Regions from separate parts of the Pseudomonas sp. T1.Ur genome, predicted to be linked through region 1. Evidence: predicted binding sites of a transcription regulator. Region 1 holds the regulator's gene; the other holds the start of a gene.
The links. Region 1 encodes sigma-54, which starts transcription at its own class of promoters, with help from an activator protein. Its sites were predicted from a motif close to ANTGGCATNNANNTTGCTNT; they were not measured.

Region 1 (7,306 bases):
TACCGACCTGTGAGGTGCCCGTGTTGTTTTCCGCCGAATTGGCCGGCGGCCTGTTCGGCAGCTTCCTGTCGGCGGTGTCCGGCGGCAATCTGTATCGCAAGTCGTCGTTCCTCGAAGGTGCGTTGGGCCAGAAACTGTTCCCTGAATGGCTGACCATCGACGAGCGCCCACACCTGATGCAAGCCATGGGCAGTTCGGCGTTCGACGGTGATGGGCTGGCGACCTACGCCAAGCCGTTCGTGGAAAACGGCGAACTGGTGTCATACATCCTGGGTACGTATTCGGGCCGTAAACTCGGCATGCCGAGCACCGCCAATGCGGGCGGCGTGCACAATCTGTTCGTCACTCACGGTGAAGAAGACCAGGCGGCATTGTTGCGGCGCATGGGGCGTGGCCTGCTGGTCACCGAATTGATGGGCCATGGCCTGAACATGGTCACCGGGGATTATTCCCGTGGCGCGGCGGGTTTCTGGGTCGAGAATGGCGAGATCCAATTCCCGGTCCAGGAAGTCACTATCGCGGGGAACATGCGTGACATGTTCAAGCAGATCGTGGCGGTGGGGAGCGACTTGGAATTGCGCAGCAACATCCGCACCGGCTCGGTGTTGATCGAGCGTATGACGGTGGCGGGTAGCTGATATTCAGGGCCCGAAAAAAGGCGCGTCATCCATTTGGGTGACGCGCCTTTTTTTGTCGATTAGACCTCATGGCAAGATCGTTTTTATGGCGAGGGAGCTTGCTCCCGCTGGGTCGGTCCGACGCTCCGGGCGAAGCGACCCCAACATCTTGCGGCCGCTGCGCAGCCGAGCGGGAGCGAGCTCCCTCGCCACAAAATTACCTCGGATCCGGGGGGTTATTCCCCCTCGTCGAAATAATCGTTGATCAGCGCCACCAAGGCATCCATCGCCTCCTGCGCCTGTTCGCCTTCGGTGCTCAGGTGGATCTTGGTGCCCTTGCCAGCGGCGAGCATCATCATTGCCATGATGCTTTTACCGTCGACGGTGCTCTCGGGCGTGCGCCCGACACGAATGGTGGTATCAGGAAACTGACCCGCCACACCCACGAATTTCGCCGATGCCCGGGCATGCAAACCCAGCTTGTTGATGATTTCAATTTCCCGAGCAGGCATCGCGATGTGAATCCTTTAGCTGAGGTCGCGGTGGCGAACCTGGACGTTCTTCAGGGATTGTTGCAGGAGCTGACCCAGACGCTCGGTCAGGTAGACGGAACGGTGATGACCACCGGTACAGCCAATGGCGATCGTGACATAGGCCCGGTTGCTCGCTGCGAAGCGGGGCAGCCATTTGAGGAGGTAGCTGGAGATGTCCTGGAACATTTCCTCTACGTCCGGTTGGGCAGCGAGGTAGTCGACCACTGGCTGGTCCAGTCCGGACTGCTCGCGCAGCTCCGGTTTCCAATACGGGTTGGGCAGGCAGCGGACATCGAACACCAGGTCGGCATCGACCGGCATGCCACGCTTGAAACCGAACGATTCGACGAGAAACGCCGTTCCCGGTTCAGGCTGGTTCAGCAGGCGCAACTTGATGGTGTCGCGCAGCTGGTACAAGTTCAGGTGCGTGGTGTTGACCTTGAGGTCGGCCAGGTCGGCGATGGGGCCGAGCAGTTGGCTCTCGTCATGGATCGCTTCAGCCAGGGAGCGGCTGGCGTTGCTCAGCGGGTGGCGTCGACGGGTTTCTGAAAAGCGCTTGAGCAATGTTTCTTCGTCGGCATCCAGGTACAGCACATCGCATTGGATATGCCGGTTGCGAACTTCCTCGAGCAATTCCGGAAATCGCGACAGATGGCTGGGCAGGTTACGGGCGTCGATTGACACGGCGACCAGCGGTTGCGCGAGTTCGGTGTGGATCAGGGCGCGCTCGGCCAATTCCGGAAGCAGGCCTGCCGGCAGGTTGTCGATGCAATAGTAGCCGCTGTCCTCAAGCACATTGAGGGCCGTGCTTTTACCTGAGCCGGAGCGGCCACTGACGATGATCATGCGCATGTTTAATGGCCGTTCTGCTCGTCCAGGACTACCTGATACAAGGCTTCGTTGCTTGGGGCGCTGCGTAGTTTTTCGCGTACTTCCTTGCGATCGAGCATGCTGGCGATCTGGCGCAGCAGCTCCAGGTGCGCATCGGTCGCGGCCTCCGGGACCAGCAAGACGAACAACAGGTCGACCGGGGCGCCATCGATGGCGTCGAAATCTATGGGGGCTTCAAGGTGCAGCAGCGCGCTGATGGGCGAGGCGCAGCCCTTGAGGCGGCAATGGGGGATGGCAATGCCGTTGCCAAAACCGGTGGAACCGAGTTTTTCACGGGCAACCAATGCCTCGAAGACATCCTGCATTTCCAGATCCGGCACTTCGCGGTGGATCAGGTTGGCGATTTGTTCGAGGGCTTTCTTTTTACTGCCGCCCGGCGCGTTCACTTGGGAACGGCCGGGGGTCAGGATGGTTTCTAGTCGGATCATGGATTGGGGGGGTTAACGACCGGTTGCGCCCTGGAGGAGGCTCTGGGTCTTTTCCTTATGCTTTTTGAGTTGGCGATCCAGCTTGTCGGTCAGCAGGTCAATCGCGGCATACATGTCTGTGTGCTCTGCGTTGGCAACTACTTCTCCGCCGGGAATATGCAGCGTGGCTTCGATTTTCTGCAGCAGTTTTTCGACGCACATCGTGACTTGCACGTTGGTGATCTTGTCGAAATGCCTTTCCAATCGGTCGAGTTTTTCGCCGATGTAGGTGCGCAGGGGTTCGGTCACTTCCAGTTGGTGTCCACTGATGTTGACTTGCATACAGCTTCTCCTTCGTTGCCAGTGCATAAAGCGGCAGGCTGGGTTGCCTGCCACTGGAACGCTGTGGCGTGGCCTGTTACATCAACCGCTTGCGTTCGCTCGAAGGTGCGATCCCGAGGGATTCGCGGTATTTGGCGACGGTACGGCGGGCCACCTGAATGCCTTGTGCCTCCAGTAAACCAGCGATCTTGCTGTCACTCAACGGCTTTTTCTGATTTTCCGCGGCGACCAGTTTCTTGATGATCGCGCGGATGGCCGTGGACGAGCATTCGCCGCCTTCCGAGGTGCTGACATGGCTGGAGAAAAAATATTTCAATTCATAGATTCCCCGCGGGGTATGCATGAATTTCTGGGTGGTCACCCGTGAAATCGTCGACTCGTGCATGCCCACTGCCTCGGCAATGTCATGCAGGACCAACGGCTTCATCGCTTCATCGCCGTACTCCAGGAAGCCGCGCTGATGCTCGACGATCTGGGTCGCTACTTTCATCAGGGTTTCGTTGCGGCTCTGCAGGCTCTTGATGAACCAGCGCGCTTCCTGCAACTGGTTGCGCATGAACGTGTTGTCGGCGCTGGTGTCGGCGCGTTTCACGAAACCGGCGTATTGGGCGTTGACCCGAAGTTTCGGCACCGATTCCTGGTTGAGCTCCACCAGCCAGCGATCATTGTGCTTGCGCACGATCACGTCGGGGACAACGTATTCAGGCTCGGTGGATTCGATTTGCGAGCCGGGCCGTGGATTGAGACTTTGCACCAGCTCGATGACCTGGCGCAGCTCGTCTTCCTTGAGCTTCATGCGCCGCATCAGTTGGCTGTAGTCGCGGCCGCCCAGCAAGTCGATGTAGTCGGTGACCAGTCGCTTGGCTTCGGCCAGCCACGGTGTCTTGGCGGGCAACTGGCGCAATTGCAGCAAGAGGCATTCACCCAGGCTGCGGGCGCCGATGCCGGCGGGTTCAAACTGCTGGATGCGGTGCAGGACCGCCTCGACCTCATCCAGCTCGATGTCGAGCTCGGGGTCGAAAGCTTCGAGAATTTCTTCGAGTGTCTCGTCCAGGTAGCCCTGGTTGTTGATGCAATCGATCAGGGTCACGGCGATCAGGCGATCGGTGTCGGACATCGGCGCCAGGTTCAGTTGCCACAGCAAGTGGCTTTGCAGGCTTTCGCCGGCGGAGGTGCGGGTGGTGAAGTCCCACTCATCGTCATCGCCGCTTGGCAGGCTGCTGGCGCTGGTCTGGTAGACGTCTTCCCATGCCGTATCCACGGGCAAGTCGTTGGGAATGCGTTCGTTCCACTCGCCGTCCTCGATGTTATCCACCGTCGGGGCGGCTTCCTGATAGGACGGTTCCGGGATTTCGGCAGGGGTTTTCTGTTCGACGTTGTCGGCCAGCGGATCGGAGTTGTCGAAGTCGTCGCCTTCTTCCTGGCGTTCGAGCATCGGATTGGACTCCAGGGCCTCCTGGATTTCCTGTTGCAGGTCCAGGGTCGACAATTGGAGCAGGCGGATGGCCTGTTGCAGCTGCGGCGTCATCGTCAGCTGCTGGCCCATTCTCAAGACTAGCGATGGTTTCATGGCAGGGGCTTAACACCTTATTCGCCGGCGCACATGCGCCATCCACTACAAGGGCGCCGGAGCGCCAAACTTAAGCAAATTATATGCCTGAAACTGAGGTGTTTGCCTAGAGCGTCGCCACAATAAAATTGGCGACGCCCGGGCGATGCACCAGACATCTGTGCTTACAGGCGAAACTCGTGACCCAGGTACACTTCCTTGACCAGTTCATTGGCCAGGATGGTCGCGGAGTCACCTTCGGCAATCAGCTGGCCGTCATTGACAATGTAGGCCGTCTCGCAGATATCCAGTGTCTCGCGCACGTTGTGGTCGGTGATCAGCACGCCGATCCCCTTGGCCTTGAGGTGGTGGATGATCTGCTTGATGTCGCCCACCGAAATCGGGTCCACGCCGGCGAACGGTTCGTCGAGGAGGATGAATTTCGGCGCGGTGGCCAGGGCACGGGCGATTTCCACGCGGCGACGTTCGCCACCGGACAGGCTCATGCCCAGGTTGTCGCGAATGTGGCTGATGTGGAATTCCTGCAGCAAGCTTTCCAGCTCCTGTCGACGGCCGGCCTTGTCGAGTTCCTTGCGGGTCTCGAGGATGGCCATGATGTTGTCGGCAACCGACAGTTTGCGGAAGATCGACGCTTCTTGCGGCAAATAGCCGATCCCGGCCTTCGCCCGGCCGTGCATCGGCTGGTGGCTGACGTCCAGGTCGTCGATCAGGACGCGGCCCTGATCGGCCTGGACCAGGCCGACGATCATATAGAAGCAGGTCGTCTTGCCCGCGCCGTTGGGGCCGAGCAGGCCAACGATCTGGCCGCTCTCGATGGACAGGCTGACATCGCGCACAACCTGGCGGCTCTTGTAGCTCTTGGCCAGGTGTTGGGCTTTCAGAGTTGCCATTACTGGGCCTTTTGCTCGTCGGTTTTCTTTTTCGGCTGGATCACCATGTCGATACGCGGACGCGCCTCGGTGACCTTGCTGCCAGTGGCACGACCCGCGCTGGCCAGTTTCTTGACCGTGTCATAGACGATTTTCTCGCCTTGGGTCACGTTGTTGTCCTTGTCGACAACCTTGGCGCGGTCGATCAGGACAACGCGGTCCTGGGCGGCGTGATACTGGATGGTAACCCCATAACCCTGTACAGGCTTGGTGTCGCCCGCGGTTTGCAGTTGTTCGAAGTAGGCCAGGTTGCCCACCGAAGTCACCACGTCGATGTCGCCGGACTGGGTGCGGGTGATGGTCACGGTATTGCCGGTCACCTTCATCGAGCCCTGGGTGATGATCACGTCACCTTTATAGGTGGCGACACCGTTCTTGTCGTCCAGTTGCGCGTCGTCGGCCTGGATGCGGATAGGCTGGTCGCGGTCGTTGGGGAGGGCCCAGGCGCTCGCGCTTCCCAGTGCCGCGCCCAGACTGAGCAAAATAGGGAGGGTTTTAGCGAGCTTCATACTGTCCTCTTACTTTCGATAGCAGGTGTATCCTGCTTTCCTTCAAATACGCCTTCATTCCCACGCCGGTCGACACGCCGCCGGCGCCGTCGATTCTAACGGGTTGCTCGGTCTGCGCATATTCTCGTTGCGGAAAGACCGTCATGCGACTGCTGGTAATGATGGTCGTACGGTTTTTCTCATCGGTCCGGGCGATGCGTACCGAGTCGATCAGTTCGACTTCGGTGCCGCCGGGATTGACCTCGGCGCGCTCACTCTGCACATGCCACGGAAATTCGGTGCCGCGGAACATGTTCAGGTCCGGCTTGGTGACCAGCGTTATATCACTGGCCTTTACATGGTCGACTTTGTCAGACGTCATTTCGTACTGCACTTTGCCGTCTGGCAGGTATTGCAGGGTATGCGTATTGGTCGCATACCAATCGATATCGTTTTCCTCGACCTTGGTCGCGGATGGGTCAAGGAAGCGTTCCGGGCTGATGTTCCAGTAACCCACCGCCGCAAAAATCGCGGCGATGCAGCCGAACACCAGTAGGGTGCGAATCTTCTTGCTTAACATAAATGGCTCACAAGTACGCGGCGTTGGCCGCTTCGAGGTGGCCCTGGGCGTTCAGGATCAATTCACAGAACTCGCGGGCCGCGCCTTCGCCGCCCTTCGCGGTGGTGACGCCGTGGGCGTGCTCGCGTACGAAAGCGGCTGCGTTGGCCACCGCCATGCCCAGGCCGACCCGGCGGATCACCGGCAGGTCCGGCAAATCGTCGCCGAGGTAGGCAACCTGCTCATAGCTTAGATTGAGTTGGCCCAGCAGTTCGTCCAGCACCACCAACTTGTCTTCCCGGCCCTGGTAAAGGTGCGGGATGCCGAGATTTTTCGCTCGCCGCTCGACCACCGGGGTCTTGCGACCACTGATAATGGCGGTCTGGACGCCCGCGGCCATCAGCATCTTGATGCCTTGGCCGTCGAGGGTATTGAAGGTCTTGAACTCGCTGCCGTCTTCGAGGAAGTACAGGCGGCCATCGGTGAGTACACCGTCGACGTCGAAAACGGCGAGCTTGATGTTCTTGCCCCGTTGCAGCAGGTCGGTCGTCATCACATTACTCCAGCGCGAAGGAGGTCGGACAAGTTGAAAGCGCCGATCGCGCGATCCTCTTCATCCACTACCACCAGTGCATTGATCCTATGGTCTTCCATGATTTTCAGGGCTTCTGCGGCCAGCATGTCGGGGCGCGCAGTCTTGCCGTGAAGGGTCATGACTTCGTCGATGGTTGCGTTACGTATATCAATAGCGCGGTCGAGCGTGCGGCGCAGGTCACCGTCGGTAAAGATCCCGGCGAGCTTGCCGTCGGCTTCGAGGATAACGGTCATGCCCAGGCCCTTGCGGGTCATTTCCATGAGCGCATCCTTGAGCAGCGTGCCGCGTTGAACCTGCGGCAGCTCGCCTGCGCTGTGCATCACGTTCTCGACCTTGAGCAACAGGCGACGGCCCAGGGCGCCACCGGGATGGGAG
Region 2 (7,306 bases), 4.3 Mb from region 1:
ACAAACTCAACCTCGCCAAGGGCACGGAACTGCTCCTGAACAACATGGCTGTCAGCGTTGCCCCTTTCGCCATCAAGGCACCCGATGGCCGTCCCTTGGCCAGGCTTGAGCGCCTCGATGTCAGCGAAACCTCGGTGGACCTGGCGAAGCAGCAGGTCATCGTCGGCAAGGTGCGTAGCCAGAAACTCGAAACCTGGGCCGCGCGGGAAGCGGACGGACAACTGGACTGGCAGAAGCTCTTCGCCAGCCAGCCAGCCAAGCCAAAGGCCAAGGTCGAACCGGCCTCGGCACCGGCCGCCGCCGACTCGCCCAAGGCTGAGCCAACAGCACCCAGCAAGCCATGGCAGGTGCTGTTGAAAGACGTGCAACTGCGCAACTACCAAGTGCACCTGGCCGACCGCCAGGCACAGCCGGCCGTGGCACTGGAGCTCGGCCCGCTGAACCTCGACCTGCAGAATTACGACACCCTCAACGGCTCGCCCTTCAACCTCAAGCTGGATACCGAGGTGGGCAAACAAGGCAAGATCCTCGCCGATGGCGTCGTCAACCTGAACCCCGTCACAGCGAAGCTCAACGTCAAGACACAGGACATTGACCTGCGGGTCGCCCAAGCCTATATCAGTCCGTTCATTCGCCTGGAGTTGCGCTCGGGGATGCTTGGCAGTGATCTGGTGGTGGACCTCAAGAACACCGCCCCCCTGGCATTCGCGGTCACCGGTCGGGCCCAGGTCGATCAGTTGCACACCCTCGACACCCTCAAGACCCGCGACTTTCTCAAGTGGCAGCGCCTGGAAGTCCAGGGCCTCAATTACCAGCATGGCGACAGCCTGTCGATCGACAAGGTCAACCTGTTCCAGCCCTATGCGCGCTTCATGATCAACGAAGATCGCACCACCAGCGTCGACGACCTGTTGATTCCACAACCGCCCGACGGGCCTGCGAAGAACACCGCGGCCAAACCGGCCTCGAAGGACAAGCCGCTGGGTATTCATATCGGCGGCATCGCCATCAACGACGGCTCGGCCAACTTCGCCGACTTCAGCCTGACGCCAAACTTCGCCACGGCCATCCAGCAGCTCAACGGCGAGATCGGCACCATCGACAGCCGCCAGGCCAAGCCGGCCAGCGTGGATGTGAAGGGCAAGGTCGACCGCTATGCGCCCGTCACGATCAAAGGCGCGGTCAACCCCTTCGACCCGATGGCCAGCCTCGACATCGCCACCAGTTTCAAACGGGTCGAGTTGACCACCCTGACGCCCTACTCCGGCAAGTTCGCCGGCTATCGCATCCGCAAGGGCCGGCTCAATCTCGACCTGCATTACCGGATCACCAAGGGCCAGCTCCAGGCCGACAACAAAGTTGTGGTCGAGCAGTTGCAACTGGGTGAAAAGGTCGACAGTCCAGACGCCGTCAGCCTGCCACTCAAGCTGGCCGTTGCCTTGCTCAAGGACTCCGAGGGCAGGATTACCATCGAACTGCCGGTCTCCGGCAACCTCAACGACCCGCAGTTCAGCGTGATGCCGATTGTCTGGCAGACCCTGCGCAACCTGGTGGTACGCGCGGCCCAGGCACCGTTCAAGCTCATCGGCGGGCTGGTGGCCGGCGGTGGCTCGGAAGACCTGGGGAGCGTGGCATTCGCACCGGGGTCCAGCGACTTGAGCAAGGAAAACGAAAGCGTACTCCTCAAGCTGTCCGAAGCCTTGGGCAAGCGTCCGGAACTGCGCCTGGAAATCGAAGGCACCGCCGCCGAAAGCAGCGACGGTCCGCTGCTCGCCGGCCAGCGCCTGGAACGCGAATACCAATACACCTATTACAAGATGCTGCAGCGCCGGGGCGACAAAGTCCCGGCCAAGGCTTCGTTGCTGCAAGTACCGGAAGATGAAAAACCTCCCCTGCTGGAAGGAATCTACCGCACGCGCCTGAAAACCCAGCCACCGGCTGAATGGACGCAGTTGGACAAGAAGGCCCGCATCGAGAAACTCCGGGAAGGGGTCATCAAGTTCTGGAGCGGCAGCGACCTGCTGTTGCGTGAACTGGGGCAGGAGCGCGCCAGCAGCATCAAGGATTTCCTGGTGGACAAAGGCAAGCTGGCCGATGACCGGGTGTACTTCATCGACGCGAGCCTGGGCCAGGCCGAAAAAGACGGTACCGTCATCACCCCCATGCATTTGGATGCGGAATGAAATGAAGTCTCTGTACACATTCAGCCTGAGCCTAATGCTACTTGCGACCGGGCAGGCCTCAGCCGCCGATACATTGCGCTGCGGCAGCCAGTTGATCAGCGTCGGGGATCGTTCGAGCGAGGTGCTGCAAAAATGTGGTCAGCCGGTGGCGCGTGATGACCTGGGCTACAAACGCAGCGTCAATCGCCGAGAGGAATATCCGGTGGAGGAATGGACCTACGGGCCCAACAGCGGGATGTACCAGTATTTGCGCTTCGAGGGGAACCGGCTGGTGCAGATCACCAGCAGGCGTGGGCGGTGATGGGCTGGGCTATTCCAGGGTATCTGCAGCGACAGTGCCGACGCCTTCGCGAGCAGGCTCGCTCCCACAGGGGCCGGGTTGTTTCTGGAAGAATGCGATTAAATGTGGGAGCGAGCCTGCTCGCGAAAGCGACTACCCGGTTTCCCTGACTGGCTCACATGCTCTCTCCCAGAATAGAACAGGCCCCCGGCACGAATGCAGGAGGCCTGTAATGGCCACGTCCGTGTGGCCTTTCGCATGAACTCCAAAGCGACGGCAGACGTATAACCCAGCCCGTTTGCCGCGCCTTCTCCCGTCCAGGCGAGAAGCCTTTCCTTACTCGGATTTCAGGCCATCAGCCGATACGGCTTTGACGCCTTTGATTTTCTTGGTGATCGCGACGGCGGTGTCTTTCTGCGCGTCGGTCAGGACCGTAGTCGAGGACAGGGACACAACGCCCTTATTGGTTTCAACCTTGATGTCGGAGCCTGGAATGCCTTTCTCGGTGACCAGGTCTGCTTTGACCTTCGTGGTGATCCAGGTATCGGAGGTAGCTTCCTTGGCCTCAGTCACTTCGCCCGCAGCCAGCATCATCGGGGCCTGAGTTGCTTGAGTGGTCTCGGCGAAAGCGCTAGCCATGGACAGGGTCAGTGCAGTGGCAGCAGCGGCAGTGATAGCGAACTTCTTCATACGAGTAACTCCTGTTTTTCTCAGAAACTGCCGAAAGTGCATCGCGGCAGGTTGTCAGGAGTAGTGCGAAGGCTGTGCCAGTTTTGAAACAAAAGAAATTTACTTATGAATCAAATAGTTAAGCGAAGCGGTCGTTTTCACAATCATGCAAATTGCATGACCAGGGCATTTGGTACATGCAACTTGCGGGTTTAAGCCGTTGGCTAACATTATGAATTAACAAGATTTTCCGTGGCGAGGGAGCTTGCTCCCGCTGGGCTGCGTAGCAGCCCTTTATGTAAGCCAGACGGCGCAAGCAATCTTGCGCCACGGTGACGGACTTGAACCTCAGGTGGATGAGGTGCTCATGGGGTTGCCGCTACAGTACAACCGCCCGCTGGCAAGAACTCTTCAGCAGCATTAGAAGAACAGGTCCAGGCCCCCGTCCCGGCACGACTGAGAGTGATCGTTTTACCAACAATGGAAGAAGGCGCTTCCTTGATGGTGCAAGTGATGGTGGCGGTCCCGGCAGCAGCATCACCTGAGACAGCCATCGTGCAATTATTGCTTGATGCCGGTACGCCCGTGTTGGCAGCGGTTGGCGTTGTACCTTTATTCAGAAGGTCTTCAACCGGCACCTTCAACGAAGAAGCCTCCGCCAACCCGACCGTCACCTTCGCCCGCGCCTGATACTTCGAATACTGCGGCAACGCAAACGTCGCCAAGATCCCAATGATCGCCACCACGATCAGCAGCTCGATCAGCGTAAAACCCTTTTGCTTGTTCATAGACATCTCCCATGCATGAGTCGAAATCTCATGACCTGAAGCGGCCATTGCAGGGCACGTGCCAACCCCGAAAAGCCCAGCCAGCCAAGGCCTTCCCCGCCGCAAAGGACCTGCGTCCTACCCCAACAACCGCACTATCTGACGCTTTTTGTCACCTCTGCTCGCTGGTCAGCCGCCTATGCTTGACTAGGCTATAAATCATGAACAGTCCGCGTCCGGTATTCCCATGAATGACATTGCCCTCAGCGGCCTGGCCAAGCAATTGGTGCTGGCCGAATTGATCACCGAACAAAGCGCGCAGCAGGCTTTTCAACAGGCCCAGCGCAATCGAGTGCCCCTGGTCAGTTACCTGGTGCAGAACAAACTGATCCAGAGCCGGCAGGTGGCGGAAATCGCCTCGGAGCATTTCGGTATCGCCCTGCTGGACCTCAACAGCCTCGACAAGGACAACCAGCCCGCCGGCCTGGTCAGCGAGAAACTGGTGCGCCAGCATCACGCCCTGCCGCTGTGGCGGCGCGGCAACAAGCTGTACGTTGGCATTTCCGACCCCACCAACCATCAAGCCATCAACGACATCCAGTTCAGCACCGGCCTGACCACCGAAGCCATCCTGGTAGAAGACGACAAGCTCAGCGATGCCATCGAGAAATTCTTCGAGTCCAGCAGCACGGGCCTGGAAGGCATGGCCGATGTCGACCTCGACGGCCTGGACATCGAGTCGATCGACGACCACAAGCAGGACAACATCGTCGGACAGGACGGCGACGATGCGCCGGTGGTGCGCTTCGTCAACAAGATGCTGCTGGACGCCATCAAGGGCGGCTCTTCCGACCTGCACTTCGAACCCTATGAAAAAACCTATCGGGTCCGGGTGCGCACTGACGGCATGCTGCGGGAGGTCGCCAAGCCCCCCATCCAACTGGCCAACCGTATCGCCGCGCGCTTGAAGGTCATGGCCAGCCTGGACATTTCCGAGCGGCGCAAACCCCAGGACGGCCGCCTGAAGATGCGCCTGTCAAAAACCAAGTCCATCGACTTCCGGGTCAACACCTTGCCGACGCTCTGGGGCGAAAAAGTGGTGATCCGGATCCTCGACCCCTCCAGTGCGCAAATGGGCATCGACGCCCTGGGCTACGAACCGGAACAGAAAGACTTGTACATGGCCGCCCTCAAGCAGCCGCAGGGGCTGATCCTGGTGACCGGGCCGACCGGTTCGGGCAAGACCGTGTCGCTCTACACCGGCTTGAACATCCTCAACACCGTGGACATCAATATCTCCACCGCCGAAGACCCGGTGGAAATCAACATGGAAGGCATCAACCAGGTCAACGTGAACCCGCGCCAGGGCCTGGATTTCGCCCACGCCCTGCGCTCGTTCCTGCGCCAGGACCCGGACGTGATCATGGTCGGTGAGATCCGCGACCTGGAAACCGCCGAAATCGCCATCAAAGCCGCCCAGACCGGGCACCTCGTGCTCTCCACCCTGCACACCAACAGCGCCGCCGAAACCCTGGTCCGCCTGCACAACATGGGCATCCCGGGGTTCAACATCGCCACGGCTGTGCACCTGATCATCGCCCAGCGCCTGGCGCGCAAATTGTGCACGCATTGCAAGAAAGCCATCGAGATTCCCGAGGAAACCCTGCTCAAGGAAGGTTTCCCCCGGGAACGCATCGGCTCATTCACGATCTATGAGCCGGTCGGTTGCGAACAGTGCAACAACGGCTACAAAGGTCGCGTGGGGGTATACGAAGTGGTCAAGAACACGCCGGAGCTGCAACGGTTGATCATGGCCGAGGGCAACTCCCTGGAAATCGACCTGCAAATGCGCAAGGACGGCTTCAACGACCTGCGTACGTCGGGGCTGGCCAAAGTGATGCAAGGCATCACCAGCCTCGAAGAAATCAACCGGGTCACCAAGGATTGAACATGGCGGTCAAGGCAGTAAAAACCGACGTCTACGTGTGGGAAGGCAAGGACCGCAAAGGCACGAAAATGTCCGGCGAACTGACCGGCCAGAGCCCGGCGCTGATCAAGGCGCAACTGCGCAAACAGGGCATCAACCCAGGCAAGGTGCGCAAGAAATCCACTTCGATATTCAGCAAGGGCAAGCGCATCAAGCCGTTGGACATCGCCCTCTTCACGCGTCAGATGGCAACGATGCTCAAGGCTGGTGTGCCATTGCTGCAAGCCTTCGACATCATTGGCGAAGGCTTCGACAACGCGAACATGCGCAAGCTGGTGGACGAGGTGAAACAGGAAGTCGCTGCCGGCAACAGCTTTGCCGCGGCGTTGCGCAAATGCCCGCAGTATTTCGATGAGTTGTATTGCAATCTGGTGGACGCCGGCGAGCAGGCCGGCGCCCTCGATACGCTGCTGGACCGGGTCGCGACCTACAAGGAAAAAAGCGAAGCCCTCAAGGCCAAGATCAAGAAAGCCATGACGTATCCCGCGGCCGTGGTAGCTGTCGCAGCCGTGGTCACGAGCATCCTGCTGATCAAGGTCGTGCCGCAGTTCGAGTCGGTATTCGCAGGCTTTGGCGCAAAGTTGCCGGCCTTCACGCTGATGGTCATCGGCCTGTCGGAATTCTTGCAGGAATGGTGGTGGATACTGCTGGTTGGGTTGGTGGGTGGGTTTTTCGGGGTGAAATATGCGCTGAAGCGCTCCCAGGCATTCCGTGACTGGCGGGACAAATGGCTGCTCAAGCTGCCCTTGGTGGGCACCCTGATGTACAAATCCGCCGTAGCCCGCTATGCCCGTACGCTGTCCACGACATTCGCCGCCGGCGTGCCGCTGGTCGAAGCCCTCGACTCGGTGTCGGGCGCCACCGGCAACGTGGTATTCAAGCGTGCGGTGCTACGCATCCGACAGGACGTCTCGACCGGCATGCAGTTGAATTTCTCGATGCGTGCTTCCGGCATTTTCCCCAACCTGGCGATCCAGATGACGGCCATTGGCGAGGAATCCGGCGCGCTGGACGATATGCTCGATAAAGTGGCGAGTTTTTACGAAGCCGAAGTGGATAATCTGGTGGACAACCTCACGAGCCTGATGGAACCCTTCATCATGGTGATCCTGGGGGTCGTCGTCGGTGGCCTGGTGGTTGCCATGTACATGCCCATCTTCCAACTCGGCTCTGCGATCTGACATGCCCTTGAGCGAATTCTTCGTGCTTTACCCCTTGGCTTTCGTGCTGACGGCACTGCTGTTCGGGCTGATCATCGGCAGTTTTCTCAATGTGCTGGTGTGGCGCCTGCCCAAAATGCTTGACCGTGAATGGCGGCTGCAAGCCCAGGACCTGCTGGGCCTGCCGGCCGAAGCTCCCGGCCCCGTCTACAACCTGATGCTGCCCCATTCCCAGTGCCCGCACTGCGGCCACCGCATCC

Region 2: the regulator sigma-54 is predicted to act here: its motif matches at 3,967-3,986, upstream of M8Q45_RS01400 (pilin).

Annotation. Positions count from the first base shown of each region.
Region 1 is NZ_JAMGSN010000001.1:4,564,836-4,572,141, reverse strand. It holds gene pmbA (metalloprotease PmbA) at 1-638, shown strand, start outside; gene M8Q45_RS20365 (HPr family phosphocarrier protein) at 854-1,129, opposite strand; gene rapZ (RNase adapter RapZ) at 1,145-2,002, opposite strand; gene ptsN (PTS IIA-like nitrogen regulatory protein PtsN) at 2,005-2,469, opposite strand; gene hpf (ribosome hibernation-promoting factor, HPF/YfiA family) at 2,482-2,790, opposite strand; gene M8Q45_RS20345 (RNA polymerase factor sigma-54) at 2,867-4,360, opposite strand; gene lptB (LPS export ABC transporter ATP-binding protein) at 4,525-5,250, opposite strand; gene lptA (lipopolysaccharide transport periplasmic protein LptA) at 5,250-5,798, opposite strand; gene lptC (LPS export ABC transporter periplasmic protein LptC) at 5,785-6,357, opposite strand; gene M8Q45_RS20325 (KdsC family phosphatase) at 6,365-6,889, opposite strand; gene M8Q45_RS20320 (KpsF/GutQ family sugar-phosphate isomerase) at 6,889-7,306, opposite strand, start outside.
Region 2 is NZ_JAMGSN010000001.1:295,349-302,654, reverse strand. It holds gene M8Q45_RS01415 (DUF748 domain-containing protein) at 1-2,183, shown strand, start outside; gene M8Q45_RS01410 (DUF2845 domain-containing protein) at 2,185-2,484, shown strand; gene M8Q45_RS01405 (BON domain-containing protein) at 2,800-3,153, opposite strand; gene M8Q45_RS01400 (pilin) at 3,498-3,920, opposite strand; gene pilB (type IV-A pilus assembly ATPase PilB) at 4,147-5,847, shown strand; gene M8Q45_RS01390 (type II secretion system F family protein) at 5,850-7,067, shown strand; gene M8Q45_RS01385 (prepilin peptidase) at 7,069-7,306, shown strand, end outside.